4 regions of the Rhizobium sp. Root1204 genome follow, and region 3 is predicted to be linked to each of the others. Evidence: predicted binding sites of a transcription regulator. Region 3 holds the regulator's gene; each other region holds the start of a gene.
The links. The regulator PhoB, encoded in region 3, activates phosphate uptake and scavenging genes when phosphate is short. The targets are predictions, from matches to a motif close to TGTCATNNANCTGTCAT.
Positions count from the first base shown of each region.

Region 1: the regulator PhoB is predicted to act here: its motif matches at 1,942-1,958, upstream of ASC96_RS08105 (NAD-glutamate dehydrogenase).
Region 2: the regulator PhoB is predicted to act here: its motif matches at 3,107-3,123, upstream of ASC96_RS30235 (DUF47 family protein).
Region 4: the regulator PhoB is predicted to act here: its motif matches at 5,026-5,042, upstream of ASC96_RS06010 (esterase-like activity of phytase family protein).

Region 1 is NZ_LMCZ01000006.1:109,074-116,824, reverse strand. Features, by position in the region: gene ASC96_RS08120 (lytic transglycosylase domain-containing protein) at 1-18, shown strand, start outside; gene ASC96_RS08115 (carbonic anhydrase) at 169-810, opposite strand; gene pdxY (pyridoxal kinase PdxY) at 1,025-1,900, opposite strand; gene ASC96_RS08105 (NAD-glutamate dehydrogenase) at 2,185-6,972, shown strand; gene ASC96_RS08100 (MFS transporter) at 7,016-7,751, shown strand, end outside.
Region 2 is NZ_LMCZ01000043.1:185,365-193,115, reverse strand. Features, by position in the region: gene panC (pantoate--beta-alanine ligase) at 1-349, opposite strand, end outside; gene ASC96_RS30245 (fumarylacetoacetate hydrolase family protein) at 542-1,288, opposite strand; gene ASC96_RS30240 (inorganic phosphate transporter) at 1,438-2,439, opposite strand; gene ASC96_RS30235 (DUF47 family protein) at 2,439-3,083, opposite strand; gene ligA (NAD-dependent DNA ligase LigA) at 3,190-5,349, opposite strand; gene recN (DNA repair protein RecN) at 5,433-7,106, opposite strand; gene ASC96_RS30220 (outer membrane protein assembly factor BamD) at 7,141-7,751, opposite strand, start outside.
Region 3 is NZ_LMCZ01000001.1:294,329-302,079, forward strand. Features, by position in the region: gene ASC96_RS01395 (CDP-alcohol phosphatidyltransferase family protein) at 1-460, opposite strand, end outside; gene apaG (Co2+/Mg2+ efflux protein ApaG) at 556-948, shown strand; gene ASC96_RS01405 (Hsp33 family molecular chaperone) at 962-1,951, opposite strand; gene argF (ornithine carbamoyltransferase) at 2,223-3,140, opposite strand; gene ASC96_RS01420 (aspartate aminotransferase family protein) at 3,186-4,385, opposite strand; gene ASC96_RS01425 (GcrA family cell cycle regulator) at 4,819-5,352, shown strand; gene ASC96_RS01430 (VOC family protein) at 5,366-5,743, shown strand; gene phoB (phosphate regulon transcriptional regulator PhoB) at 5,764-6,447, opposite strand; gene phoU (phosphate signaling complex protein PhoU) at 6,555-7,268, opposite strand; gene pstB (phosphate ABC transporter ATP-binding protein PstB) at 7,344-7,751, opposite strand, start outside.
Region 4 is NZ_LMCZ01000004.1:91,843-99,593, reverse strand. Features, by position in the region: gene clpX (ATP-dependent Clp protease ATP-binding subunit ClpX) at 208-1,485, shown strand; gene lon (endopeptidase La) at 1,956-4,376, shown strand; gene hupB (DNA-binding protein HupB) at 4,607-4,879, shown strand; gene ASC96_RS06010 (esterase-like activity of phytase family protein) at 5,092-7,284, shown strand; gene ASC96_RS06005 (MarR family winged helix-turn-helix transcriptional regulator) at 7,382-7,751, opposite strand, start outside.

The DNA of each region.
Region 1 (7,751 bases), on a different contig from region 3:
GAAATCGACGGCCGCTGATCCGCAACGCAGTTTTAGGAATAAAAAAATCCGCAGCCCGGGAAACCAGGCTGCGGATTTTTATTTGACGTCGAGCGGCAACGCGGGATCAGGCGCAGATTGCCGGCATCGCAGATGTCTGACGGCCATGTGTGCCCGCCGCGCGGAGGTTCACATTCCCGGCCGGCCGAAATCACCGCTCTTGGCGTCCATAACCCAAAGCTCACCGGTCGAAATATCGAACCAGGCACCGTGAAGCTGCAGTTTGCCGCGCTGTTCGAGGATTTGAACGCACGGGAAAGTCCGCAGATTGGCAATGGAGTTGCGGATGGACACGCGTTCCAGCGCCCTCTGGCGCTCACCGGCGGTCATCACCTCGTTGCTCTGGATCTGTTCCGCAGCCGGCTTCAGAAGGTGCATCCAGCGGCCGATGAAATCCCCCGGCGAGAGCGGCTCGGCATTGACATCGAGCGCAGCCTTGATGCCACCGCAACGGCCATGGCCCATCACGACGATATCGCTGACCTTCAGAACCTGTACCGCAAATTCCAGCGCCGCCGATGTCGAGTGATAGTGACCATCCGGCTCATAGGGCGGCATCAGATTGGCGACGTTTCGAACGACGAACAGTTCACCCGGGCCACTATCGAAAATGGTTTCCGGCGCCGCACGGCTGTCACAACAGGCAATGACAAGCGTTTTCGGTTGCTGACCAGTTTCCGCCAGGGCCTTGTATCTCTGTTGCTGCTCGCTGAAGCGGCCGCTCATGAAGTTGTTATAGCCCTTCAGCAACTGGCTCGGGAAACGCTGCATGTTCGATCACTCCGCTCTTTGAGTTAGTGGACATTTACAAATGCTCATGCCGACAGCCCGCGACATATCATCTTTGTGCGCCGCACACAGGCAAATTTACGGCAGCCCACGCCGCCGGTGATATCCGTGAAACTCTCCGTATCGTTTGCTTTGGGTGGAAACGGTTTATTCGCTCAAGGCATGTGCTGGCAAGAGGTAGATCGGCCGAACGATATCAAGAGCGCCGTTTCTGCCCGGGATGCAGCAATCGCCGCATCTGAACCATGGCCATCGGCGTCGCCAGACTGGCGGCATCCCGCTCCAGCGTTAGTTCATCGGCACCGCGCTTGCCAGTGCGGGCAATGATCTCGAAAACGCTCGCGGTCGCCAATTGCAGCGCCCGCTCCTCGTTCAACCCTTCCAGAAGCCGGGCAACAAACAAAGCCGCCAGGAGGTCGCCGGTCCCGTTCGGCGGATTGTCGATCAGCCGGTGTTCGGCCAGCAGCGCATGATTGCCGGACAGGTAGAGATTGCCGGTGCCCCCCTGCATCATCGGGATGGCCGAGGTGACGAGCATGCGCGACGGCCCGAGCGAAAGGGCCGCCTCGAGAATTGCAGCATTTGTTTCAAGTTCCACGCCACAAAGCCAGGAAAGCTCGAACCGGTTCGGCGTGGCAAGCGAGGCAAGCGGCAGCAAACGGTCGCGCATCGCAATGGCCGTCGCCTCCGGGACATAAAGCCCGCCCGCATCGCCCATCACCGGATCGCAGGCATAGAACAAATCAGGGTTCTTCACGCGCAAGGCTTCAACGAGGCGGGCAACGCCCTCTGCCTGGTGGGCTCCAGCGAGATAGCCGGACAGGACCGCGCGGACTTCGCCCGTCCACGGCGCGCGGATCAGATCGTCGATCAACCGGTCGAAATCCTCGGCACCCACCGTCACCCGCGTCGACGGACCATGGCCGGGATGCCAGGGCAGGATAACCGTCGGCACAGCCCAGACCGGATAGCCCAGCGTCTCAAGCGCAAAGACGGCTGCGCGATTGCCAACGGATCCGCGAATCACATGGCTGGAAATGACGATGACGGCGCCGGGGGCAGGCTCGGACATTTCTGATTTTCCGCTGTTTCGACCTGTCCAGATCGCCCGACAGTCATGCCGCTGTCAACTGCGGCTGCCAAAAGATCGGAAGGCTCATTTCGGCCTCGTCCATGAGGACAATGAAATATGCGAATACAACCGATTGAATTCGAAAATCGGCGAGAACTTGCCGAAAATTTCATAAAGCCATTCCGATTTGGATCAATCTGACCGAAAAATGGCCACAAAAACAATCGCTATGGGCAATTCTTCTGGTAGGTTCGGCCAAAATGGTGATTGCGGGGAGTTACGTCATGGGCACCAAATACAATCCGAAAAAAGACCGTCATTTCGAAGCAGTCAGTGAAGCCGGCAAGGTCCTGGGGCTAAAAATGCTCGCTCCGGAAATCCTGTTTCGCCGCGCCAGCCATGATGATCTGGATGCCTATACGCCGGAGATGCTGGCGCTGACCGCCGCCCACGCGCTGACGGCGATCAACCGCAAGGAAAGCGACCGTCCGGTGATCAGCGTGGAGACCATCGAGGGCATTGCCCCCAATGGCGACGACGTTTCGGTTCTCTCCGTGACCGATCGCAACATGCCATTCCTCTACGACTCGATCATGGGTGAGGTGACCAGCACCCATCGCGACATTCTTCTTGCCGTGCATCCCATTCTGGTTCTTGAGGCCGGGAAGCCAGCTAAGATCTTCGATCCGGAAGAGAAGAGCGATCCGGCTACACGGATCAGCCATATCCAGATTCATATGACCCGCCTGACCGGCACCGAGGCCGAAGACCTGAAGGAGCGGATTGCCAACGTGCTATCCCAGGTTCATCAGGCAGTCGGCGACTGGACCCCGATGACGGCGCTGCTCGACCAGGCCATGAACGAACTGGAAAACCACGCACCAAGCCGCAAGAAGGGCGACCGCGATGAGGCGCTGGCTTTCCTGCGCTGGCTACGCGGCAACAATTTCACCTTCCTCGGCATGCGCGAGTATACCTATTCCGGCAAGGGCGACGATGCCGTGGTGGAACGCGGCGAGGGCCGGGGCCTCGGGATTCTCTCCAATCCCGATGTGCGCGTACTGCGCCAGGGTAAGGATGCCGTGCTGACGACCCCGGAAATCCTGGCCTTCCTCAACGGCCCGGATTTCCTCATTATCACCAAGGCCAATGTCAAATCGGTCGTCCACCGCCGCGCCTATATGGACTATATCGGGGTCAAGCGTTTCGACGAGGCCGGCAATGTCACCGGCGAACTGCGCATCGTTGGCCTGTTCACGTCCAGCGCCTACACGAGGCCTGCCGCAGACATTCCGCTCTTGCGCTTCAAAGTCGAGAAGATCGTCGATCATTTCGGCTTCGATCCGCAGAGCCATTCCGGTAAGATGCTGACCAATACGCTCGAATCCTATCCGCGCGACGACCTGTTCCAGATCGACGTCAGCCTGCTGGCCAGTTTCTGCGAACAGATCAACGAACTGGCCGACCGGCCACGAACCCGGGTTCTGCCGCGTATCGACCATTTCGATCGTTTCGTTTCCGTTATCGTCTATGTTCCACGCGAACAGTATGATTCGGATGTCCGTGAAAAGATCGGGCTCTATCTGAAAACCATCTATGACGGCCGCGTCTCCGCCTATTACCCGGCTTTCCCGGAAGGCGGCCTTGCCCGCGTGCATTTCATCATCGGCCGTTCCGGCGGCAAGACGCCGCGCGTGGCGCAGGCAAAGCTTGAAGACGCGGTTCGCGATATCGTCACCCGCTGGATCGACCGGTTCAATTTGCTGGCCCGTCATGACGGGGTGTCGATCTCCGTCAACGCCGCCTATCAGGCAGCCTTTACGCCAGCCGAAGCCCATAGCGACCTCGCCGATATCGCTGCATGCTCCCTGGATGACCCGATCCGCATCGCCTTCTACCAGAAGCGTGGCAAGGGCCCAGAATCGCTTGAACTGAAGATTTTCCATGCCGGCGAACCGGTCTCGCTCTCGCACCGCGTTCCATTGCTGGAAAATCTCGGCTTCCGGGTCATCAGCGAACAGACCCATGACATTATCGTCTCCTGCGCCAAGGGCGGTGATCGCCTCGTTGTTCTGCACGATATGGAATTGATCCATCGCGATGGGCACCTGCTCAATCTCGACAAGACCGGCCCGATGCTGGAGGAAGCCTATCTTTCCGCCTGGAACGGCGTCATCGAGGATGACAGCTTCAACCGGCTGATCCTGCTTTCCGGCCTGAGTGCCCGCGAAGTCACGGTGCTGCGCGCCTATGCGCGCTATCTGCGCCAGACCGGCATCACCTATTCGCAGGGTTACCTCGCCGATACGCTGAACAAATATCCGGCCATCGCTACAAATATCTTCAAGCTTTTCGTCACCCGCATGGACCCCACGCTGGAAGATAAGCCGAAAACGAAGCGTACGACAGCGCTGAAAGCAGCGATCGAGGAGGCCCTGAACGCCGTTCCGAGCTTGGACGAAGACCAGATCCTGCGCCGCTACGTCAACGCCATCGAGGCGACGCTGCGTACCAACTATTTCCAGCGCGACGCCGACGGTAATCCGAAGGTGATGCTGGCTTTCAAGCTCGATCCGAAGATCCTCGATGGCCTGCCGGAGCCGCGGCCTTTCCGCGAAATCTTCGTCTATGGCACCCAGGTCGAAGGTGTTCACCTGCGCTTCGGCAAGGTGGCCCGTGGCGGATTGCGCTGGTCGGACCGTTCGCAGGATTATCGCACCGAAGTGCTTGGCCTGGTCAAGGCGCAGCAGGTCAAGAACGCCGTCATCGTGCCGGTCGGCGCCAAGGGTGGCTTCTATCCGAAGCAACTGCCCGCCGGCGGCACCCGCGACGAGATCTTCAAGGCCGGCACCGAGGCCTACAAGACCTATATCCGCACCATGCTGTCGATCACCGACAACATTGTCGGCCAGGACATCGTGGCACCGGCCGATACGCTGCGGCTGGATGGTGACGACCCCTATTTCGTCGTTGCCGCCGACAAGGGCACGGCAACCTTCTCCGACACGGCCAACGGCCTCGCGCAGGAAGCCGGCTTCTGGCTGGACGACGCCTTCGCCTCCGGCGGTTCTGCCGGCTACGACCACAAGAAGATGGGCATCACCGCGCGCGGCGCCTGGGAAACCGTCAAGCGGCATTTCCGCGAGATGAACATCGATATCCAGACGACGCCGTTCAGTGTCGCCGGTGTCGGCGACATGTCGGGCGACGTGTTTGGCAACGGCATGCTTCTGTCGGAGAAAATCCGCCTGATCGCCGCCTTCGACCATCGCGACATCATCATCGATCCTGATCCGGATATCGAAAGATCCTTTGCCGAGCGCAAGCGCATGTTCAACCTGCCGCGCTCGAGCTGGCAGGACTATGACCGCTCGACGCTTTCGGACGGCGCGATGATCATTCCGCGCACGGAAAAGTCGGTAACGCTGACGCCACAGGCGATGGCAGCGATCGGCATCGAGAAAAGCCAGGCGACACCGTTCGAAATCATGACGGCGATCCTGAAAAGCCAGGTCGATCTGCTCTGGTTCGGCGGCATCGGCACCTATGTGCGCGGCGCGACCGAAACCGACGCTGATGTCGGCGACCGCGCCAACGACCCTATCCGCATCACCGCTGACGATGTCGGCGCCAAGGTGATCGGCGAGGGCGCCAATCTGGGTGTTACCCAGCGCGGCCGCATCGGCTTTGGCCTCAAGGGCGGGCGCTGCAATTCCGACGCCATCGACAACTCCGCCGGCGTCAATTCGTCCGACGTGGAAGTGAACATCAAAATCGCGCTCGCCTCTGCCATGCGCGACGAGCGGTTGACACGCGCCAAGCGCAACACGCTGCTCGCTTCGATGACTGACGAAGTGGCGGCACTGGTGCTGCGCAACAACTACGAACAGTCTCTGGCGATCTCGCTGACGGAAATGCTGGGTGCCGGCAACCGGACGGCTCTTGCCCGGCTCATGACCCGGCTGGAAGCCGACGGCCATCTCAACCGCAAAGTGGAGGTGCTGCCGAACGATCTGGCCCTGAGCGAGCGCTACCAAAGCGGCAAGGCCCTGACACGCGCTGAAATTGGCGTACTTGTGTCCTATGCCAAGATCGTGCTGTTCGACGAAGTCGTCGCCAGTGAACTGCCGGACGACGACTATCTCGCGACAACACTACGTGATTACTTCCCGGCGAAAATGCACAAGGCGCATGCCAATGACATCAATGAACACCGGCTGCGCCGCGAGATCATTGCCACGGTTCTCGCCAACGACGTCATCAATCGCGGCGGGCCGGCTTTTGTCAGCACACTGATCGACCAGACGGGCTTCATGCCGGCAGACGTGGTCAAGGCCGCAGTTCTGACACGTGACGGCTACGACCTGAAGCGCATCTATGGCGACATCGACGCGCTCGACAACGTCATCAGCGGCGCGGTGCAGAATGAGCTCTACCAGGAGGCGGCACGTATCTTTGCCATCGTCACCGAACGGACGCTCAGGACCAAGGCAATGCAGGCGCCGCTCGGCGAGGCGATCGAGCAGCTGCGCGAAGCCTTGCAGAAACTGAAATCGGCCCTGCAAAGCTCGATTCCCGAGGACGCAAAGGCGGATGTACGGCAAAGGGCCGACTATTTCATCGAGCGCGGCGTGCCGCCGGCACTTGCCGAAGAAATCGCGGCTCTCGCCGTGCTGACCTTCGTGCCGGAGATCATCCAGATCACCGCCGATACCGGCGTGACGCTGGCACGCACGGCACAGAGCTACTTTGGCGTAACCCAGAATCTGCGGATCGCCCGGCTGCTCGCCGCCGCCGAGCGGGTTTCGGCAACCGAGCAATACGAGGCCATGGCCCTTTCGCGCAGCATCAACGACATCTCTACCGCGCGCAAGGACATCACCATCGCGGTGCTGACGAACAAGAAGGATGAGCGCAATCCCGTCGGCGCCTGGCAGGACAGCGATCTCAGCCGGATTTCCCGCGTGACCGACCAATTGACCCAGCTGACGGAAAAGGGAGAAACCACGCTCGCCAAGATCACCGTCGCCGCTGGCCTCTTGAGCGATCTTGCGCAGAACAGGATGAGGTGACACTGTCCGCGCCAGACGGGGCGGGCAGACGGTGGAGAATCAGGTGAGCAGCATCTCGGTGGAGGCTGGCGACGAGCCAAAGGTATCGCGCGCTGGCCTCGGCGGCTGGATGCTGTTCGACTGGGCGGCCCAGCCGTTCTTCACCGTGATCATCACCTTCATCTTTGGCCCCTACTTCGTCTCGCGGCTGACCGACGACCCGGCTTACGGGCAGGCGATGTGGGGCTATACGCTGACCATCTCCGGCATCGTCATCGCCGTGTTGTCGCCGGTACTCGGGTCGATCGCCGACCAGACCGGCGCGCGAAAGCCCTGGATCGCATTCTTTGCCGTCATCAAGATCATTTCACTGGCGCTCCTGTGGTTCGCCGTGCCGGGATCGTCGCTGATCTATCCGTTCATCTTCATTATTCTGGCCTCGATCGCAGCGGAATTCTCGATTGTTTTCAACGATTCGATGATGCCGCGCCTGGTCGGCGAAAAAGAGATCGGCCGTATCTCCAACATGGCCTGGGGGCTTGGCTATCTCGGCGGCATGATAGTCCTGATTGCCGTTGTCACGCTACTTGCCGGAAGCCCGGAATCCGGCAAAACAATTCTCGGAATAGACCCGCTGTTCGGGCTTGATCCGGCAACTGGCGCCGATGCGCGGGTCACGGGGCCGATCTCAGCCCTCTGGTATCTGGTTTTCATCCTGCCGATGTTCCTGTTCACGCCCGATGCCCAGAAGGCCGCTATGCCGGCTATGACCGCGGTGCGCGCCGGACTGACTGAACTGC
Region 2 (7,751 bases), on a different contig from region 3:
CCAGCTCGCTGCCAAGCGTCGGCACATCGACGACCGTTTCCATTGGCCGCGGATACATATCGCTCACACCGGGTGCAAAGAGAAAGTCAGCGACGCCTTCAACCAGCATCGCCTGATCACGAGCAAGATCGCGCGGATATTTGGTCAGGTCTTCATTGGCGCCGAACTGCAGCGGATTGACGAACAGACTGACGACGACGATGTCGTTTGCCGCGCGGGCGCGGGCGACCAGTTCCATGTGGCCGACATGCAGATAACCCATGGTCGGAACGAGACCGATGGTTTTTCCGGCGCGGCGATGGCCGCTCAGGCGGGCGCGCAGATCGGCAATGGTTGTGATTGTTTCCATCTCGGGATCCTCCAATCCGCAAGCATGCCACCTTGTTCACGGCGGCTGGCCTTGCCGGTTTTCGCTGCGAGCATCCGCATGAAACCCGGCGCGGCTTTCCTAACGTGTGCAGTGCAAAAAGACAATTCAAGAATTGAAGGCAGGAATTGTCACGAAGAGAAACAGGCTCCGGTTGCCCCGGAGCCCGCCCCTTCATTTGCTGCGGGTTTCGACCGTCTGCTCGATCGCACCGAAAATAGAATGCCCCGTACGGTCGTTCATCTCGACGCGAACGACGTCGCCCAAAGACAGGGCCGAGGTGACGAGGCAGGAGCCGGTTGCAACAATGCTACCCGCGATCAGCGGCCGCTTACCTGCAGCCGCTGCCACAGCGGTGGCACTGTCCTTCACGCTGCCTTTGCCACCCTCGACCGGCTTGCCGTTGAGACGAACAAGCAAGGAAAGATCCGCGCTTTCGTCCAGTTCGTCCGGCGTAACTGCCACCGGCGAAAACGACGAAACAGCACCGGCACCATCAGCCGAAACATCGTTGGCGAGCAGGATGAGAAGAACAGCCTGCTTTGCCGCCTCGGCATCCGCCTGCACACCCACGTCATCGACAATGACGGCGAGTTGAGCGGTCGTGGACAGTTTCGAAGCCCCCTCCCTGATCGTGACGGGATCGCGCGGGCCGGTAAAACCACCGGAGCCGCCAGCCCAGAAAAACGCGCGCGGCAACGGTGAAGCAGCGTCGTGTTCATGAAACCGCATGGTGGGCTGCGCGCCGGTCTCGAGGCCAATGGCAACCCGCGCCAGCCGGGGTCCGGCGTGCGCCCAGTCATCGATCGCGGCTTGAAGGGTGCGGGCGATATGGCCGACTTCCGAGCAGCGGGTCAGATCCTTGGAAACGACGACGAGTTTGCCGTCGCGGGTACTGTCTTTCAGAGTGGCCAGTTTCATCGCTTGCGTGTTCCTCGGGTTCTGGTTGACACCGGCAGTTCTTTGACCGCCTGCCCCATAGGATACTATTTGGCGGCGGGTGTCGCGCCGAATTTGCGATCGGGAAGCCATAGCCGCCTTTCGACGGCTATGGTCAATCGCCTCGCCGACTAGAGCAGCCCCACCGCGAAATAGAACAGCGCGGAGATCAGCGCTGCCGCTGGCAACGTGATGATCCAGGCGATCAGAATGTTGCCCGCCAGCCCCCAGCGCACTGCCGAGACGCGTCGTGCCGCACCGACACCAATGATGGCGCCGGTAATCGTATGCGTGGTCGAGACCGGAATACCCAGCCATGTCGCGGCAAACAGGGTGATCGCCCCGCCGGTTTCCGCGCAAAACCCCTGCATCGGATTGAGCTTGGTGATCTTCGAGCCCATCGTGTGGACGATCCGCCACCCGCCGAACAGTGTGCCGAGCGCCATGGCCGACTGGCAGGTGATGACCACCCAGAACGGCACGAAGAACGTGTCGCCGAGATAGCCTTGGCTGAACAGCAGCACCGCGATGATGCCCATGGTCTTCTGCGCATCGTTGCCGCCGTGGCCGAGCGAGTAGAGCGAGGCGGAAATGAACTGCAGGCCGCGAAAGCTGCGATCGACGGCAAACGGCGTCTGGCGCAGGCAAACCCAGGACACGATCAGCACAAGCAGCAGCGCCAGCATGAAGCCGATCATCGGCGACATGAAGATGGCACCGACGGTTTTCAGAAGGCCGGTCAGAACGATCGCGTCGCCCCCGGTCTTGGCAAGGCCCGCACCAACCAGCCCGCCCACCAGCGCATGAGACGAACTGGAGGGAATGCCGAAAATCCAGGTGACGATGTTCCAGATGATCGCCCCCATCAAGGCGGCAAAGATCACCTGCGGCGTGACGATGGACGGATCGATGATACCGGTTCCGAGCGTCTCGGCAACATGCAGGCCGAAGAACAAGAAGGCGATAAAGTTGAAGAACGCCGCCCACATGACGGCATATTGCGGCCGCAGAACCCGCGTCGAGACGATCGTGGCGATCGAATTGGCGGCGTCATGCAGGCCGTTGAGAAAATCGAAGAACAGCGCAACGCCGATCAGGGCGATAAGCAACGGCAAGGCGAGGGTCGCGTCCATCAGACGTTCTCGATCACGATGCCGCTGATTTCATTGACGACGTCCTCGAAACGGTCGACGACCTTTTCCAACTCGCCATAGATTTCGCTACCGATGATATAGGCCATCGGGTTGGAGGTGCCGTGGCGGCGGAACAGGTCCTTGAGGCCCTCGTCATGCAGCTGATCGGAACGCCCCTCAAGCCGGGTCACTTCCTCGGCAATGGCGGTCAGCCGCGGTACGTTGGCGCCGATGCGGTCGAGCAGCGGAATGGCTTCGGCAACCAGCCGGGCAGAATCGATGATCAGAACGCCCATTTCGCGCATGCCGGGATCAAAAGTCTTCTGCTCGAACAGCCGGATGGTCTTCACCGTCTTGTGCATCATGTCGATGGCATCGTCCATCGACTGGATCAGGTCCTTGATGTCACCGCGATCGAACGGTGTGATGAAACTCAGCCGGACCGCAAGCAGGACGTCACGGGTGATCGCGTCAGCCTGGTCTTCCAGGGCGATGATCCGGTCGCAATGGGCATCAAGATCACCCTCGCCGGCAAGCAGAGCTTTCATCGCCTCGGCCGCGCCAACGACCGTGCGCGAATGCGCCTCGAAAAGCTCGAAGAACTTGTCCTCGCGCGGCATCAGCTTGCGAAACCAACCCAGCATTGTTCATCCACCTATCTTCGCGTTGTCACGAAACTGTCATAATCTGGCAGCCCTCATAGAGAAGACAGGGGATCGAGGAAAGCATTTTAAGGCAACGGAAGGGCGATTACCCACCGATTAGGACGAACCAGCCATCCTCATCGGTGGTTTCGACGCCGAGTTCGCGGGCTTTTTCCAGTTTTGAGCCGGCGCCGGGGCCTGCGACCAGAAGATCGGTCTTCTTCGACACGGAGCCCGCAACCTTGGCTCCCAACCGCTCGGCCATGGCCTTGGCTTCGTCGCGGGTCATCTTCTCCAGCGATCCGGTGAACACGACAGTCTTGCCCGCAACCGGGCTGGAACTTGCCACCGGTGCCTCCGCATCCTGCGGCGTCACCTCATCAAGCAGGCGCGACACGACATCCATGTTGCGCGGCTCCTTGTAGAATTCAACGATGGCCCGCGCAACGACATCACCGATGCCGTCGATCGTATTCAAGTCGCTCCACGCCTCCGAGGTGATATCGCTGGCCGCCTTCATCGCGTCAGCGAAGGCTGTGTAACTGCCGTAGGAACGCGCCAAAAGCTTTGCCGTGGTTTCGCCGACATGGCGAATACCGAGCGCGTAGATCAGCCGGTGCAACGCCACCTGGCGCCGGTCATTGATAGCATCATAAAGTTTGCGGACGCTGACCTTGCCGAACCCGTCGATATTTTCGAGCTTGGTCAGGGTCGAGCCATTCTGCCGTTTCTCCAGCGTGAAGATGTCCGGCGCGGTCTTGATCGACAATGCCGGGTCCTCGGCCTCGAAGAAGAAGTCGATCTGCTTCGATCCCAACCCTTCGATGTCGAAGGCATTGCGCGAAACGAAGTGCTTCAAGTGCTCGACCGCCTGGGCCCGGCAGACGAAGCCGCCGGTGCAGCGCGTGACGGAATCGAGTTTGCCGGTCTTCTCGTTTCTCTCGCGCACGGCGTGACTGCCGCAAACCGGGCAAACTTTCGGAAACTGATAGCGCTCCGCCGCTGCTACGCGCTTTTCCATCACCACATCGAGCACCTGCGGGATGACATCCCCTGCCCGCTGGACAATCACGGTATCGCCGATGCGGATATCGTGGTCCTCTTCCCGAATACGCTCACCACCATTGCCGATGCCTTCGATATAATCGGCATTGTGCAGCGTCGCATTGGTGACGACGACACCGCCGACCGTGACCGGCGTCAGCCGCGCCACCGGCGTCAGCGCACCGGTACGCCCCACCTGGATGTCGATATTCTCGACTGTCGTAAATGCCTGCTCGGCCGGAAACTTGTGTGCGGTTGCCCAGCGCGGCGAACGCGAGCGAAAGCCCAGCCGCTGCTGCAGGTCCAGCCGGTCGACCTTGTAGACGACACCGTCGATATCATAGTCGAGGTCGGGGCGCTTGAGACCGATGTCATTGTAATGCGCAAGAATCGCATCGATCGACGACAAACGCTGCATCAGAGGATTGACCGGGAACCCCCAGCGCTTGAACACCTCGACCATGCCGAACTGGGTATCGGCTGGCATCTCCGAAATTTCGCCCCAGGCATAGGCGAAGAATTTCAGCTTGCGGCTGGCGGTAATGGTCGGATCAAGCTGACGCAACGAGCCGGCGGCCGTGTTGCGCGGGTTGACATAGGTCTGCTTGCCCTCGGCAACCATCTGCGCGTTCAGCGCCAGAAAGTCGCTCTTGCCCATATAGACTTCACCGCGAACCTCAACGATTGCAGGCGCACCGGCCGGCAGGGTCTGCGGGATTTCCATGATGGTGCGGATATTGGCTGTGACGTTCTCACCGGTCGTGCCGTCGCCGCGTGTCGCAGCACTGACCAGCCTGCCGTTTTCGTATCGCAGCGACATCGACAGGCCGTCAATCTTCGGCTCTGCAGTGAAAGCGATCGAATTATCCGGCAAAAGCCCGAGGAACCGGTATACGCTGCCGATGAAGTCCTGCACATCCACGTCGGAAAACACGTTGTCGAGCGACAGCATCGGCCGCGCATGAGTGATCTGCTGAAAAATGCCGGAGGGTCCCGCGCCGACCTTGCGCGACGGGCTGTCGGCCCGCACCAGCTCCGGAAAATGCGCCTCGATCTCCTCGTTGCGCCGCTTCAGCGCGTCATAGTCCGCGTCCGAAATCTCCGGCGCATCCTTGCCGTGATAGAGCGCATCGTGTCGCGCCAGTTCGGCCGCCAGCCGTTCCAACTCTGTTACCGCATCTTCAAGCGTCAAATCTTCAACGGCAATGGATAAGGTCGACATGCTGGGACTCCTGATTTGAGAGTCGTTTTAGAGAATTTTGGGGGAATGGGAAGATGCTCCCTATCCTTCACCGGAGGGTAGAACTACCCATTCCCAGCCAACAAACTCGCCGCAGCCGCCCTTGCCTCATCCGTCACCGAGGCCCCCGCCAGCATGCGGGCGATCTCTTCGGTACGGGCCTTGTCGTCCATGCGGGCCACACGGGTGGCAATCGTTTCGGACTTTTCCGCCGAAGGCCCCTTGGAAATCAAGAGATGCGTTGCGGCCCGCGCTGCCACCTGCGGCGCGTGGGTGACCGAAAGCACCTGGACGGTTTTCGACAACCGCTTGAGCCGCTGGCCGATGGCATCCGCCACCGCACCGCCAACCCCGGTGTCGATTTCATCAAAAACGAGCGTCGGCGCGGAGCCCCGATCCGCGAGCGCCACTTTGAGCGCCAGCAGAAAGCGCGACAGCTCGCCGCCGGATGCTACCTTCATGATCGGGCCGGGCCGCGTGCCAGGGTTGGTCTGAACGTGGAACTCGACCACATCGATCCCTTCGGCGGCGGCAACATCGGGATCGGAGGTCACTTCCACCATGAACCGGGCACGCTCGAGCTTCAACGCGGGAAGCTCTGCCATGACGGCGTCGGACAGTGCCGTCGCCGTGTTGCGACGCTTGGCCGACAGAGCCACGGCTGCCGCGTCAAAGGCACCCTTGGTCAGGCCAAGTTGAGCTTCCAGCTGCTTCAGCTTTTCTTCGCCGGCATCCAGATCAGCAAGATCGGAGATCATCCGCACGGCCAGCGCCGGCAACGACGTCACCGGTACGGAATATTTGCGGGCTGCGGCGCGCAGCGCAAACAGCCGCTCCTCGACACGCTCCAGTTCCTTCGGATCGTATTCGGTCTTGCGCAGCGCCGCCTCAACGGCCATCTGGGCGTCGGAAAGCTGGTTGAGGGCTGCGTCCAAAAGCTCGACAGTCTCTTCAAGAAGACCTGGCGCTTCGTGGCTTTTGCGTTCCAGCCTGCGCACCATAGAGGCAATCAGCGGAACCGGTGAACCGTTGCCGTTGAGAAACTCGCTCGCTTCATTGATGTCGACAGCGATGCGCTCGGCCTTCATCATCCGCGAACGGCGCTCGGCAAGATCGTCTTCTTCACCATCCTGTGGCGACAGCGCTTCGAGTTCTTCGACGGCGGAGCGCAGATAATCGGCCTCGCGGGCAGCTGCCTCGACCTTGTCGCGGTGCTTCTTCAACGTCCGCTCGGCATCCTTCCAGATGCGGTAAAGCCCGGACACCGCCTGCGCTTCCTCGGCAAGACCACCGAAGGCATCAAGAAGGGTGCGGTGGGCGTGAGTGTCGACAAGGGCGCGGTCGTCATGTTGGCCATGGATTTCGACCAGCAACTGGCCTGCCTGGCGCATCAACTGCACCGAAACCGGCTGATCGTTGACATAGGCCTTGGTGCGGCCATCGGCCGATTGCACCCGGCGGAAAATCAGGTCGCCGTCATCGTCGATACCGTTTTCGCGAACGAGAAGCCGGGCCGGATGTCCCATGCCGACATCGAAGACCGCCGTCACCTGCCCCTTGTCGCCACCGTGGCGAACAAGCGAACCGTCGCCGCGCCCACCGAGCGCCAGCGACAAACTATCAAGCAAAATGGATTTTCCGGCGCCGGTTTCGCCGGTCAATACGGACAGGCCAGCATCGAAGGACAGGTCAAGCCGTTCGATCAGGACGATATCGCGGATCGAGATCTGTGAAAGCATCCCGGTTCAAATCTCTTCGTCTTGGGTCCTGTTTCTAGGCGCCCAGAAGCTTCTTGCCTGCTCGCGAAATCCACGAGTTGCCGTTTTCACGCGGTTCCAGACCGCCGGTCTGCAGGAGCTTGTAGCTGTCGGCATACCACTGGCTGTCAGGATAGTTGTGTCCGAGAATGGCGGCGGCGGTCTGCGCCTCGCTGGTAATACCCATGGCGAAGTAGGTTTCGACCAGACGCGCCAGCGCCTCTTCGACCTGGTTGGTGTTCGGATAGGATTCGACGACCGAACGGAAGCGCGTGATTGCGGCCAGATATTCCTTACGCTCGAGATAGTAGCGGCCAACCTGCATTTCCTTGCCGGCCAGCTGGTCCTTGGCAAAGCGCAGCTTGGCTTGCGCGTCCTCGACATATTCGGAATCAGGATATTTGGTAATGACCGCCTGCATCGCCTCGATCGTCTTGAAGGCCGGCTTCTGGTCCTGCGTCACCGCCGGGATCTGTTTCGAATAGGCCAGACCGACAATATATTGCGCGTAGGCTGCATCTTCGGATTCGGGATAGAGGTTCAGGTACCGGCTCGCCCCATTTATAGCGTCCTGGTACTGACCGTTGCGGTAGTTGATGAAGGAGCGCATCACCAGCGCCTTGCGGG
Region 3 (7,751 bases):
GTCCCGTGGTGAAATAGAGCGACTTGGCACCGCGCACCTCCGTCGAGAGACCGCGCCTTTCGGCCATGATCGAAAAAGCAAGGAAGCTGGCGCCGTTGACATAGAAAGACAGCAGCAGCAGCCCGCCGGCAATGCCATTCTCATAGGGATCGGCAAGGATGAAGGCGAACGGGATGAGACCGTAGAAGGCGAAATCGAGCACGATATCGAGAAAGCCGCCGAAATCGGTTTTTTGGGTCGATCGCGCGACGGCACCGTCGAGGCCGTCACAAATCCGGCTGATCCCGATCAGAATGAAAGCCCAGACGTAAGAATCCAGGACGATAGCGACCGCAGCCGCGAGACCGATCAGAAAGCCGGTGACGGTGACGGTGTTCGCCGTGATACCATGACCAGCCAAAGCGCTGCCAGCCCGCTCCAGCCAAGGGTCAATCCACCGCCTCACATGACCGTCGAGCATGCCGTACCCTATCCTTACAGTTTACCCTATGCGTTATTCTTGACGAAACCATCTTGCTGTAGAATATCGCCTATGGACTTGAAAAGGGTTTGCATATGTACCGCGCGCTGACACGCGACATCGAGGTGACCGTCGAGCCTTATTATCTGGAGGAGCAGTCCGATCCGGATGACAGCCGCTATGTCTGGGGTTACCGGATCCTGATTTCGAACCTGTCCGGCGAGACAGTCCGGCTGATGACGCGCTATTGGCATATCACCGATGAAAACGGCCAGGTCGATGAGGTCAACGGCCCAGGTGTGATCGGCGAGCAGCCGGTTCTCAATCCCGGCGACACCTATGAATATTCATCCGGCTGCCCGCTCGATACACCATCCGGCGTCATGTTCGGCCATTATTCGATGGAAAACACGCACGGGGAGTCGTTCACCGTCGACATCCCCGCTTTCTCGCTGGATTCGCCCGGCCAGAACCGGACCTTGAATTAGAGCCGCAGCGTTTTTACTGCGGCTTCACTTCCGTCGCTTCAAACCGGTAGGTCGTCGAGCAGAATTCGCAGGTGACCGATACCAGTCCATCCTCGGCCGCGTGATCGATATCATCCTGGCTGAGGCTTGCCAGAACATCCCGCAGTTTTTCGCGCGAGCAGCTGCATTTGTCATAGACCGCTTGTGGCGGATAGACCTTGACGCCGCGCTCGTGGAACAGCCGGTAGAGCAGACGCTCGGTACCCACGGTCGGATCGGTCAGTTCGTCGGCATCGATGGTCTGGACCATGACGCTGGCTTCATCCCACAAATCATCGACCGCAAGAGCGCCGTTGCCGTCATCCCCGTCGCCACCATGCAGATCGGCCTGGCGCATACGATCCGGCGCGTCCGGCAGGAACTGCGCAACCATGCCACCAGCCCGCCAGCGATGACGCGGCTTGCCGTTTTCATCGCGGTCGAGCAGTTCTGCGACGCCAAGGCGGACCTTGGTCGGGATCTGTTCCGACTGGCGGAAATAGACGCCGGCAATTTCCTCCAGCGAGGCTCCGTCGAGCGGCACGATGCCCTGATAGCGCTGCATATGCGCACCCTGATCGATGGTGAACGCAAGAACGCCCTCGCCCAGCAGATGCTGAGGCTGGGTCAGGCCGTTCTCTTCAGCAATCTTCAGAGCCTCTTCATCGTAGCGGGCATAGGCGCGTACCCGGTCCGGCGTCGCGAAATCGGCGACGACCAGATCGACCGGACCATTGCTCTTGGTCTGGATGATCAGCTTGCCTTCGAACTTCAATGACGTACCGAGAAGTACCGTTAGAACGACGGTTTCAGCGACGAGACGGGCGACCGGCAGCGGATAATTGTGGCGCTCGAGGATCGCGTCCAGCATCGGGCCGAGCTGGACGGCGCGGCCGCGCACATCAAGGCCTTCCACCTGAAACGGCACGACATGATCGTCACCGGCGTAATCGAACTGGCCAAGGCCCACGTTTGCTTCCGTCATCGCTCTAACTCCTAGCCCTCGAACGTCTGCCCGCCGTGAAGGCCGGGACGCTGTTCGATGCTTCTATTGATCCTGGGCAGGCCGGTTTTGTCCAGATCGCTCCTGAAAAAACGGCCGTCGCTCTGCCGCCTCCAATCAGGACGGCGGCGCGGATGGATGGTTGCTTTTGAATACGAACGACCGGCGAAGGCGGACACGCCACCTGCCGGTCATCAGCTTGATGCATAGATCGTGTGCCGCTGCCCGGTTTTCAATATGCCGGGCCAGACCGCTAGAGCGCGCCAAGGCACCAGGCAAGGACGGATTTTTGCGCGTGCAGGCGGTTCTCGGCTTCATCGAACACCACCGACTGCTTGCCATCGATCACATCATCCGTCACCTCCTCGCCACGATGGGCAGGCAGGCAGTGCATGAACAGCGCATCCTTGTCGGCCTTCGCCATCAGCGCGGCGTTAACCTGGAAGGGCTGGAAGACGTTGTGGCCACGGGCGCGGTGTTCCTGGTTCATCGATACCCAGGTGTCGGTAACCACGCAATGGGCGCCATCCACGGCCTGATCGGCATCATGATAGAGCTTTATATCGCCACCATTGTTGCGCGCCCAGTTGAGGATCTTGTCGTCAGGCTCCGAACCGAGCGGCACAGCCATGTTCATCCGGTAGCCGAACTGCGCCGAGCCTTCGATGAAGGAGTGCAGCACGTTGTTGCCGTCGCCGGTCCAGGCAATCGTCTTGCCCTTTACCGGGCCTGCATGCTCCTCGAACGTCATGATATCGGCCATGATCTGGCAGGGATGCGTCGCATCCGTCAGTCCGTTGATCACCGGCACGGTGGCATGCTCGGCCAGTTCCAGCAGCCGATTGTGATCAGTGGTGCGGATCATGATCGCATCGACATAGCGCGAAAGAACCTTGGCGGTATCGCCGATGGTTTCGGCGCGACCGAGCTGCATTTCGGTGCCGGACAGGAACAACGTCTCGCCGCCAAGCTGGCGCATACCGACATCAAAGGACACGCGGGTGCGCGTCGAAGGCTTTTCGAAGATCATCGCCAGCATCTTGCCGGCCAGCGGCTTTTCAGCGGTGCCGGCCTTGGTGGCAGCCTTGCGCACGCGGGCGTCTTCGATGATCGACCGCAAGTCGGTTGTCGTCATGGCAGAAAGATCGAGAAAGTGTCTGGTACCGGCCATTCTATTCAGAGTCCTGTGTTTTTCAGCGTGTCAGTGAAGCGTCGTTCAGGCCGATGCCTGTCGTCGCTCCGCTGTCAGCTGTTCGGCGGCGCGCTCGAGACGCGCCAGGCCTTCACGGGCTTCCTCGGCCGTCGTCACCAGTGGCGGCAGCAGGCGGATAACGTTTTCGCCCGCTGGTACCGCCAGCAGCCGTTCGGCACGGATGGCCTTCAGGAGATCGGCAGACGGCACCTTGGCCTTGATGCCGAGCATCAGGCCCTCGCCACGGATTTCCTCAATAATCTCGGGGAAACGATCGGCAAGTGAAGCAAGCCCCTGGCGGAAGACCAGCGAGACATCGCGGACGTGCTGGAGAAAATCATCGGCCATGATGACATCCATCACGGCATTGCCGACAGCCATGGCCAGCGGATTGCCGCCATAGGTCGAGCCGTGGGTGCCCGCGACCATGCCGGAGGCTGCCTCTGCCGTGGCAAGGCAGGCGCCGAGCGGGAAGCCACCGCCGATACCCTTGGCAACCGCCATGATATCCGGCGTTACGCCCGCCCATTCATAGGCAAAAAGCTTGCCAGTGCGGCCGACACCGGACTGGACCTCATCGAGGATGAGCAGCAGGCCATACTCGTCACAGAGCGCACGCAGTTCCTGCAGGAATTCCTTCGAAACGGTGCGGATACCACCCTCACCCTGGATCGGCTCGATCAGGATCGCGGCAGTCTCTTCGCTGATGGCAGCCTTCAGGGCGCCCATGTCGCCAAACGGCACCTGATAGAAACCCGGCGCCTTGGGGCCGAAGCCTTCCAGGTACTTCGCCTGCCCACCGGCAGCGATGGTCGCCAGTGTGCGGCCGTGGAACGCGCCTTCAAAGGTAATGATGTGGAATTTTTCAGGCTGACCCTTGGCGAAATGATAGCGCCGCGCCGTCTTGATCGCGCATTCGAGCGCTTCTGCACCGGAATTGGTGAAGAACACCTTGTCGGCGAACGTCGCTTCCGTCAGGCGGCGGCTGAGGCTTTCCTGGCCGGGGACTTCATAGAGATTTGACAGGTGCCAGACCTTGTCCGCCTGCTCCTTCAATGCCGATACAAGATGCGGATGTGCATGACCGAGCGAATTGACCGCCACACCGGCGGCGAAATCGAGATAACGGGTGCCGTCCTCAGCAATCAGCCAGACGCCTTCGCCGCGCTCAAACCGCAAGGGTGCGCGTGCATATGTGTCATAAAGCGGCGTGGCATCGGCCATGGCGCATGTCTCCTCAAACCATCACGGCCATTGTATAAACGGCGCCGTCAACAAGGCTGTGACCAGCCCATAAAAAATCAAAATGCCGCCTTTCGGCGGCAATGGCACTATCTTCACTTCGCAATGCGATGTCAACAAAAGCCCATGATTTCCAGCAATTCGCGGATATACAGCGGCCGCAAATTTTTTAGCCGGATACCCTTGCAAAAATGCCACGCATCGCAAGCAAGTTGGGGAAAACTCGGAAATCGATTCGGTGGGATTCTCCGGACTCTTGTCAGGGAGTCCCACGGGCTCTACGTTAAGAAATAATTACTAGAACGCATGCGGCGGACCTAGTCACCAAAAGTGTTATCGCGTTTCAGCCTCGGGTTACACCCAGGGCTCGGTGGAGGATTCGACCATCACCAACGCTGGGAATGGAGACAAGACCATGAACTGGACTGACGAGCGGGTCGAAAAACTCAAGAAATTGTGGGCCGAAGGCTTGAGCGCGAGCCAGATCGCAGCACAGCTCGGCGGCGTCAGCCGTAATGCCGTCATCGGCAAGGTTCACCGTCTCTGCCTGCCCGGCCGCGCAAAGGCTGGTGGCAGCACGGCAACGGCCCGCGTCAAGCGCCCGGCACCTTCCGCCGCACCACGCGCACCGAACTATACCGCATCGCGCATCACCGCCACCCGCACAGTGACCCGCACCACCGGTGCGACCGTCATGAAGGAAGAGGTGGAAATCGACGCGATCGAGAATCTGGAGACAGCACCGGCTGGCAACAACGTTGTTATTCCGATGTCTCGCCGTCTGGTCCTGACCGAGCTGACCGACCGTACCTGCAAGTGGCCGATCGGCGATCCGATGAAGGACGAGTTTCACTTCTGCGGCAACGATTCCCCGGACACTTCGCCGTACTGCACCTTCCACGCCAAGCTGGCCTACCAGCCGTCCGGCGAGCGCCGCCGGGCACGCTAAGGCCGGATCGGCCGTGCGTTTTGTCAATCCCATCCCGTTTGTACGGGATATCAGCATCTCGAAAATCTTCTATAGCGAGATGCTGGGATTGGCAGTCAGCCGTGATTTCGGCAATTTCGTCTTATTTGAAACGGGATTTGCCATCCATGATGGCAAATCCCTCGAAACGACGGTCTGGGGACAGCCGTCAGACGTTTCCGGGCCGTACGGCCGTCAAAATATCCTGCTCTATTTCGAACATGATGATCTGGATGCGCTTTTCGGGCGCATCGGCAGCCTTGTAAACCTCATCCACCCCATCGAGACGCAGGCTTGGGGCCAGAGGGTTTTCCGCTTCTACGATCCGGATGGTCACGCCATCGAGATTGGAGAACCGCTCGGCAACGCCTGACGGTTCTTTCCTGTACGATTTCAGCTTTCCAGGGAATAGCCCGCGCCGCGCACTGTACGGATCACGTCCTGCATATTGGAAAAGTTCAATGCTTTGCGCAGGCGGCCGACATGGACGTCGACGGTGCGTTCATCGACATAGATATCGTGGCCCCAGACGCCATCCAGCAGCTGTGAACGCGAAAAGACCCGGCCCGGCGATGCCATGAAGAATTCCAAGAGACGGAACTCCGTCGGCCCGAGACGGACCTCGCGCGTCTTGCGGTGGACACGGTGGGTTTCGCGGTCGAGTTCGATATCGCCGCACTTCAGCAGCGTCGACAGCACTTCCGGCTTGGCGCGGCGCAACATCGCCTTCACCCGCGCCATCAGTTCCGGCGTCGAGAACGGCTTGACGACGTAATCGTCGGCGCCCGTAGCCAGACCGCGAACACGCTCACTCTCTTCGCCACGCGCTGTCAGCATGATGATCGGTAGCCGTTCGGTTTCCGGACGCTGGCGCAGCCGGCGGCACAGTTCGATCCCGGAAACACCCGGCAACATCCAATCGAGGATCAGGAGATCGGGCAGACGTTCCTGCAGGCGCATTTCCGCCTCGTCGCCACGGTTGATGGTGTCGACTTCGAACCCTTCGGCCTCGAGATTGTATCGGAGGAGGACGCTCAGCGCCTCTTCGTCTTCAACAACGGCAATTCTTGGCAACATTCAGTTCTGCTCCTTGGCGTCCGGCCGGATGGCCGGAGGCGTGCCGAGCGGCTCCAGCGGCCGCTCGCGCGATCATTGCGTAAGAATTTACTTACTTTCTCAGGCGATCAGTTGCCGATCGCACCGACCGTATTGGCTGTGTCGTCCTTTGGACGTTCGCCAGCCGGCTGCGCGCCGGTCGCCATGTAGTAGATTGTTTCGGCGATATTGGTGGCATGGTCGCCGATGCGCTCGATGTTCTTGGCGCAGAACAGAAGATGCGTGCACGGCGTGATGTTACGCGGGTCTTCCATCATGTAGGTCAGGAGTTCGCGGAACAGCGACGTGTAGATCGCGTCGATCTCGTTGTCGCGTTCGCGGATGCTATTGGCCTTTTCCGGCGAGCGGGAGGCATAGACATCGAGCACTTCCTTGAGCTGAACGAGCGCAAGCTCGGCCAGATGCTCCAGACCACGGGCCAGTTGGCGCGGCAGGCTGGCGCTCGCGACCGCGATGACGCGCTTGGCGTTGTTCTTGCCAAGGTCACCGACCCGTTCAAGATCGGCGGCAATGCGGATCGATCCCATGATTTCGCGCAGGTCGGCAGCCATCGGCTGGCGCTTGGCGATGGTGACAATGGCCTTTTCGCCGATCTGGCGTTCGGCCTCGTCGAGAATGGCGTCGTCGGAAATGACCTTCTGGGCAAGCGCCAGGTCGGAATTGACCAAGGCGCGTACGGATTCGGCCACCATCTGTTCGGCCAGACCGCCCATCTCGGAGATGCGCCGGGTCAGGTACTTCAGATCTTCGTCGTAGACGGAAGCAATGTGCGTAGACATGATTGTTTTTCCTTGCGATCACAATCCGGGTTGGAAGACCACCACCCTGCCCTCATGACAGGGTGGCAAGCTCAGTCCTCAGCCGAAGCGGCCCATGATGTAATCCTGGGTCCGTTGGTCATCCGGGTTGGTGAACATCTTGTCGGTGTCGTTTTCCTCGACGAGATTGCCGAGGTGGAACATCGCGGTCCGCTGCGACACGCGGGCTGCCTGCTGCATCGAGTGTGTGACAATGACGATCGTGTAGTTTGTCCGCAGCTCGTGGATCAGTTCCTCGACCTTGGCGGTCGCGATCGGGTCCAGGGCCGAGCACGGCTCGTCCATTAGGATGACTTCCGGGCTGACCGCAACGGCGCGGGCAATGCACAGGCGCTGCTGCTGACCACCGGAGAGGCCGGTGCCGGATTCATGCAAGCGGTCCTTCACTTCATTCCAGAGGCCGGCCTTCTGAAGGCTCGTCTCGACGATCTGATCGAGGTCCGCTTT
Region 4 (7,751 bases), on a different contig from region 3:
TTAATGCTATGTTGAAGTTTGAAGTCCTAGCATTCGGTATTCGGTGGGAGATTCGTTGCTGCCGGACATCAAACATGGTTGTTTGAAGCCGGTTCGTACTCCCGAAAGCGCCGTCATTTTGCGCATGAAGGCGGAAAATGTGCGGAGCGGGTTGAGTAGTCCGTTTCACCTTGCCAGAGGTGTCCGGCGTGCTGGAAGGAAAGTGATATGAGCAAAGTCAGCGGTAGCAACGGCGGTGACTCCAAGAATACCCTATACTGCTCCTTCTGCGGAAAGAGCCAGCACGAGGTCCGCAAGCTGATTGCTGGACCGACGGTGTTCATCTGCGATGAATGCGTCGAACTCTGCATGGACATCATCCGCGAAGAGAACAAGACTTCGATGGTCAAGTCCCGCGATGGCGTTCCGACGCCGCAGGAGATCATCAAGGTTCTCGACGAATACGTCATCGGCCAGCAGCAGGCCAAGCGCATCCTGTCGGTTGCCGTCCACAATCATTACAAGCGTCTGGCGCATTCCGCGAAGGGAAGCGACATCGAGCTTGCAAAGTCGAACATCATGCTCGTTGGCCCGACCGGTTGCGGCAAGACCTACCTTGCCCAGACACTGGCCCGCATCATCGATGTCCCGTTCACGATGGCTGACGCCACGACACTGACCGAAGCCGGTTATGTCGGCGAAGACGTCGAGAACATCATCCTGAAGCTGCTCCAGGCTGCTGACTACAATGTCGAGCGGGCGCAGCGCGGTATCGTCTATATCGACGAAGTCGACAAGATTTCGCGCAAGTCCGACAATCCATCGATCACCCGTGACGTTTCGGGCGAAGGCGTGCAGCAGGCACTGTTGAAGATCATGGAAGGCACGGTCGCTTCCGTTCCGCCGCAGGGTGGCCGCAAGCATCCGCAGCAGGAATTCCTGCAGGTTGACACGACCAACATCCTGTTCATCTGCGGTGGCGCTTTTGCTGGTCTCGACAAGATCATCTCGGCGCGTGGCGAAAAGACCTCGATCGGCTTTGGCGCTTCGGTGAAGTCTCCGGAAGACCGCCGCGTCGGCGAAGTCTTGCGCGAACTGGAGCCGGAAGATCTGGTCAAGTTCGGCCTCATCCCGGAATTCATCGGCCGTCTGCCGGTTCTGGCAACGCTCGAGGATCTCGACGAGCCGGCACTGATCCAGATCCTGTCTGAGCCGAAGAACGCCCTGATCAAGCAGTACCAGCGCCTGTTCGAAATGGAAGACGTCGAACTGACCTTCCACGAGGATGCCCTGCGCGAAATCGCCCGCAAGGCGATCATCCGCAAGACCGGTGCGCGCGGCCTGCGCTCGATCATGGAAAAGATCCTGCTCGATACGATGTTCGAACTGCCGACCCTGGAAGGCGTTCGCGAAGTGGTCATCTCCGACGAGGTGGTCAAGGGATCTGCCCGTCCGCTCTACATCTACTCGGAGCGTTCCGAGGAAAAGGCCAACGTTTCGGCCTGACCGGATCGGAAGTTTTTTTAAAAGGCCCGCCATGTGCGGGCCTTTTTCATGCGTAGAGTTTCCGGTACGGCGTACACCGTGCCTGCCGGTCAGCGCGCCTAAGCAATAAGTGCAGGTCAGCCCTGCATATTCTGCGGATATCCATCGGTCGAAAGCTTGACCGCTGGATGTCACTGCGGGAGGAATATTCGCGAGAATCAGCGATTGCTAAAAGCGGATAACAACGCGATTATGTAACGATTCTGTGTCGATGTGTCCGGCACGAAGCGTGTGCGTTAACTCCTGCGGCAAGGCCCGCAACAGTCAGATGCCGTTTACTATCCGGCTACGCCGCCTCCCAGGTCGGTAGTCGGCGAAAGGGTTGAAAACAGACGTCACACACTCCACTTGACAGTGGAAAGAATGAGGACCGGAAGCGCCCTTGAACGCTTCGGGTAACGGGCCCGGAAACGGGACGGAAAGGAAATGACATGACGAGCAAAACGTCTCCGGCAATCGAGAGCGCGACCTATCCGGTGCTGCCGCTGCGCGACATCGTGGTATTCCCGCACATGATCGTGCCGCTGTTTGTTGGCCGTGAAAAATCGATCCGTGCGCTGGAAGAAGTCATGGGCACGGACAAGCAGATCATGCTTGCCACCCAGATCAACGCCAGCGACGACGATCCGGAACCAGGTGCGATCTATCAGATCGGCACTATCGCCAATGTGCTGCAGTTGTTGAAGCTGCCTGACGGCACCGTCAAGGTTCTGGTCGAAGGTCGCGCGCGCGCCGAGATCGACGGCTATACAGGCCGTGAAGAATTCTATGAGGCAATGGCACATCCGCTTTCCGAGCCGGAAGAAGATCCGGTCGAGATCGAAGCGCTGAGCCGTTCCGTGGTGTCGGAATTCGAGAGCTATGTGAAGCTCAACAAGAAGATTTCCCCGGAAGTCGTCGGTGCCGCCAGTCAGATCGAGGACTATTCGAAGCTGGCCGATACCGTCGCATCGCATCTCTCCATCAAGATCGTCGAAAAGCAGGAAATGCTTGAGACGACCAGCGTCAAGCTGCGCCTTGAAAAGGCGCTCGGCTTCATGGAAGGTGAGATTTCGGTTCTGCAGGTCGAAAAGCGCATCCGCTCGCGCGTCAAGCGCCAGATGGAAAAGACCCAACGCGAATACTACCTGAACGAACAGATGAAGGCGATCCAGAAGGAGCTTGGCGACGGCGAGGAAGGCCGCGACGAGATGGCCGAACTGGAAGACCGTATCTCCAAGACCAAGCTGTCCAAGGAGGCCCGTGAAAAGGCCGATGCGGAAGTCAAGAAGCTGCGCCAGATGAGCCCGATGTCGGCGGAAGCCACCGTCGTGCGCAACTATCTGGATTGGTTGCTGGGCATTCCGTGGTCGAAGAAGTCCAAGGTCAAGACCGATCTCAACCATGCTGAGCAGGTTCTCGATCTCGATCACTTCGGTCTCGACAAGGTCAAGGAACGGATCGTCGAGTATCTGGCGGTGCAGGCGCGCTCGCAGAAGATCAAGGGGCCGATCCTGTGCCTCGTCGGTCCTCCGGGTGTCGGCAAGACCTCGCTTGCCAAGTCGATCGCCAAGGCGACCGGCCGCGAATATATCCGCATGGCACTCGGTGGCGTTCGTGACGAAGCCGAAATCCGCGGTCATCGCCGCACCTATATCGGTTCGATGCCCGGCAAGGTCATCCAGTCGATGAAGAAGGCCAAGAAGTCCAACCCGCTCTTCCTGCTCGATGAAATCGACAAGATGGGCCAGGATTTCCGCGGCGATCCGTCGTCGGCGCTCCTGGAGGTGCTGGATCCGGAACAGAACTCGACGTTCATGGACCACTATCTGGAGGTCGAATATGACCTCTCGAACGTGATGTTCATCACCACGGCGAACACGCTGAACATTCCGGCGCCCCTGATGGACCGCATGGAAGTGATCCGGATTGCCGGTTACACGGAAGAGGAAAAGCTGGAGATCGCCAAGCGGCACCTGTTGCCCAAGGCAATCGCCGACCACGCTCTGCAGCCGAAGGAATTCTCGGTGACGGATGGTGCGTTGTCTGCGGTGATCCAGACCTATACCCGCGAAGCTGGCGTTCGCAGCCTGGAGCGTGAGCTGATGAAGCTCGCCCGCAAGGCTGTGACCGAGATCCTCAAGGGCAAGACCAGCAAGGTCGAAGTCACTGCCGAGAACATCAACGACTATCTCGGTGTTCCGCGCTATCGTCACGGCGAAGCCGAGCGTACCGATCAGGTCGGTGTCGTCACCGGTCTCGCCTGGACGGAAGTCGGCGGCGAGCTTCTGACGATCGAAGGCGTGATGATGCCCGGCAAGGGCCGCATGACGGTGACCGGCAACCTGCGCGACGTGATGAAGGAATCGATTTCGGCGGCGGCATCCTATGTCCGCTCGCGTGCGATCGACTTCGGCATCGAGCCGCCATTGTTCGACAAGAGCGACATCCATGTGCACGTGCCGGAAGGTGCTACACCGAAGGACGGTCCGTCCGCCGGTGTGGCCATGGCAACGGCGATCGTGTCGATCATGACCGGGATTGCCGTTAACAAGGACGTGGCGATGACGGGTGAAATCACCCTGCGCGGCCGTGTCCTGCCGATCGGCGGCCTGAAGGAAAAGCTGCTTGCAGCGCTTCGCGGCGGCATCAAGAAGGTGCTGATCCCGGAAGAAAACGCCAAGGATTTGGCGGATATTCCGGACAACGTGAAGAACCTCATGGAGATCATTCCGGTCTCCCATATCGGCGAGGTGTTGAGCCACGCGCTGGTACGGGTTCCGGTTGCGATCGAATGGGATCCTTCCAAGCAGGCGGCACCGATTGCAACGGCCGATCCGGCCGATGACGCCGGCGTGTCGATTGCCCACTAAGGGCTTGACTTGAACTTCAAGCAGTGCCTGCCGCAGGTTGCGTACTGATTTGGAGCAGAAACAGTGGAAGACCGGCATTTTTGCCGGTCTTTTTTATGTAAAACTCCGCGCAAAGCCTTGCATTCCATGGGATTCGGAGCGATTGGGTTTGCCAAGGCGGGGGGCGCGCGTATGCTTCCCTCGGCTTGAAAATTGAGTCGTTTCGAACCAGTATTGAAAGGGGTGGAAACATGAACAAGAATGAGCTCGTGTCCGCAGTTGCCGAGAAGGCCGGACTCTCGAAGACAGATGCATCTTCTGCAGTTGATGCAATCTTCGACGTTATCCAGGCAGAACTGAAGAACGGCGGCGACGTTCGCCTCGTTGGCTTCGGCAACTTCTCGGTCAGCCGCCGCGAAGCATCGAAGGGTCGCAACCCGTCCACCGGCGCAGAAGTCGATATCCCTGCCCGCAACGTGCCGAAGTTCTCGGCCGGCAAGGGTCTCAAGGACGCCGTGAACTAAGTTTCATGTTTCGTCTGCAGCACCGTGGTGAAAACGCCAACGGTTCGATAGCAGGTTGATTTGAGGCCCGGGTTTTTCCTGGGCCTCTTTTCATTTGCGGACGCGTTTCGCCATCGGTTCGTGCCCAATGTCTAATCTGTTCATCCTGTCATGCGCCTGTTACAGAGCGCGATCAAAACCCCCCGGTATCCGATTTACCAAGGGGGTTTATCATGAAGAGATTTTCGTTGACTGCGGCACTCGCCGCAGCGCTGGCCGCCTCGACGGCATCCGTGGCTCTCGCCGAGCCGGTCTTCAACCGTATCGCGTCCTTCGCGGTCGCCGACAACCTGCCTGAGGGCAAGGACAAGGCGACGCCGACTTCGGCCGAAATCATCGCCGCTTCCGAAGACGGCAATACGCTTGTTTACTCCGACAGCCCGAACAAGGCGATCGGCATCATCGACATCACCGACGCCAAGGCTCCGAAGGCAGCCGGTTCTGTCACCTTCGAAGGCGAGCCGACGTCAGTCGCGGTTGCCTCGGGCAAGGCGCTTGTCGCCGTCAACACGCGCGAAAGCTTCGTCAAGCCGTCGGGCCTCATCGCCCAGGTCGACCTCGCTTCGAAAAAGATCGACACGACCTGCGATCTCGGTGGTCAGCCGGACTCGATCGCGCTGAACAAGGACAGGACGATCGCTGCCATCGCCATCGAGAACGAGCGCGATGAAGAGGTCAATGACGGCGACCTGCCGCAGATGCCGGCCGGTGATCTTGTTCTCCTGTCGCTCAAGGATGGCATGGTCGATTGCGGTTCGATCAAGCATGTCACGCTGACCGGTCTCGCCGACGTGGCTGGCGAAGATCCGGAACCGGAATTCGTTTCCTTCAACAACCTCGACGAAGTTGCCCTCACGCTGCAGGAAAACAACTATGTCGTCATCATCGACGGCAAGACCGGTACGGTGAAGTCGCACTTCTCCGCCGGAACCGTCAGCCTCGAAGGTGTCGACACCAAGAAGGACGGTGCGCTGAAGTTCACCGGCGAGATGAAGGACGTTGCCCGCGAGCCTGACGCCGTGAAGTGGCTGGATGACAACCGCCTCGTCGTTGCCAATGAAGGTGACTGGAAGGGTGGCGCGCGCGGCTTCACCATTTTCAGCAAGGACGGCAAGGTTCTCTATGAGAACGGCGCGGGCTTTGAGCGCGAGATCGCCAAGATCGGCCATTACCCGGACAAGCGCAACAAGAAGGGTGTCGAGCCGGAGGGCTTGGAAGTCGCCAAGTTCGGTGACGACAACCTGTTCTTCGTTCTGGCAGAGCGCGCCTCCATCGTCGGGGTCTACAAGGACACCGGCGCAGAGCCTGAACTTCTCCAGCTTCTGCCGTCCGGCGTAAGCCCGGAAGGTGCCGTGGCCATCCCGGGCCGCAATCTTCTGGCGACCGCCAACGAAGTTGACCTCGTCGAAGACGGCGGCGCACGCTCGCATGTGATGCTTTATGAGCGCGCGGAAGGCGAGGCGGCCTATCCGCAGATCGTCTCCACCGAAAAGGACGGAGAGCTGATCGGTTTTGGCGCGCTTTCGGGCCTCGCACCGGTCAAGGACAAGCCGGGCATGCTCCTTGCCGTCAACGATTCTTTCTACGCTTCGCAGCCGACCATCTTCACGATCGACGCGACCGCCAAGCCGGCGAAGATCGTCGATGCACTGCGCATCACCCGCAACGGTGCTGCAGCTCAGAAGCTCGATAGCGAAGGTGTGACGCCCGATGGCGAAGGCGGCTATTGGCTGGCCAACGAAGGCGATGCCGACAAGCTCTACTCGCATGCCATCATTCATGTGACGGCGAAGGGCGAGATCGATAAGGAAATCGCCATTCCTGCCGAACTGCGCGCTCACGAAAAGCGCTTTGGCTTCGAAGGCATCACCAGCGTCGGTGAAGGCGACGACATGACGCTGTGGATGGCCGTGCAGCGCGAATGGGGCGATGACGAGAAGGGTTTTGTGAAGCTGGTTTCCTACAAGCCTTCGTCGAAGGAATGGGGCGCTGTGCGCTACCCGCTCGAAAAGACGGAAAGCGGTTGGGTCGGCCTGTCCGAAATCACGGCTCATGGCGACTATGCCTATATCATCGAGCGCGACAACCTGATCGGCCAGGCTGCCAAGCTGAAGAAGCTGTACCGCGTGGCTCTTGCAGATCTGAAGCCAGCCAAGCTCGGCGGCGACCTGCCGGTCGTCAAGAAGGAAGAGGTTCGCGACTTCATCCCTGACCTGAAGGCCACCAACGGTTACGTCGTCGACAAGGTCGAAGGCTTTACCGTCGATGCGGCCGGCAACGGTTTCGTGGTCACCGACAATGACGGTGTCGATGATTCCTCGGGCGAAACCCTGTTCTTCTCGATCGGTACGATGAACGCGATGTAATCGCTTAAGTCCTGGAAACGGAAAAGGCCGGAGCATGATGCTCCGGCCTTTTCTATTTGGTCTGTTCGCAGGCAAAAGGCTGTGGCGAGCGGGACGTTTATTCGGCGGCCTTGCTGCCAGCCTCTTCGGTTTCCTTGCGTTTGCGAATCTCTTCCGCCTTGACCACAAGCCGGCTGACGATGTCGTGCATCTGGTCGAGCTGCTGATCGTCAAGCGCCGAGAAGATTTCCTCGATCAGTTGCTTGCGCGGATGTTCGGCGGCTTCCAGAACGACGCGTCCGACATCGGTGATCGACACGATCTTTGCCCGGCGGTCTTCCGGATCCGGTTTGCGCACCACCAGCTTGTCGCGTTCCAACCCGTCGATGGCTTCCGTCACCGTCCGCGGCGCAAAATTCAGCGCGCCGGCGATATCAGTCGACCGGCAGGGACCAAGCTTGCTGAGGAAAAACAGGAATTTGCTGCGC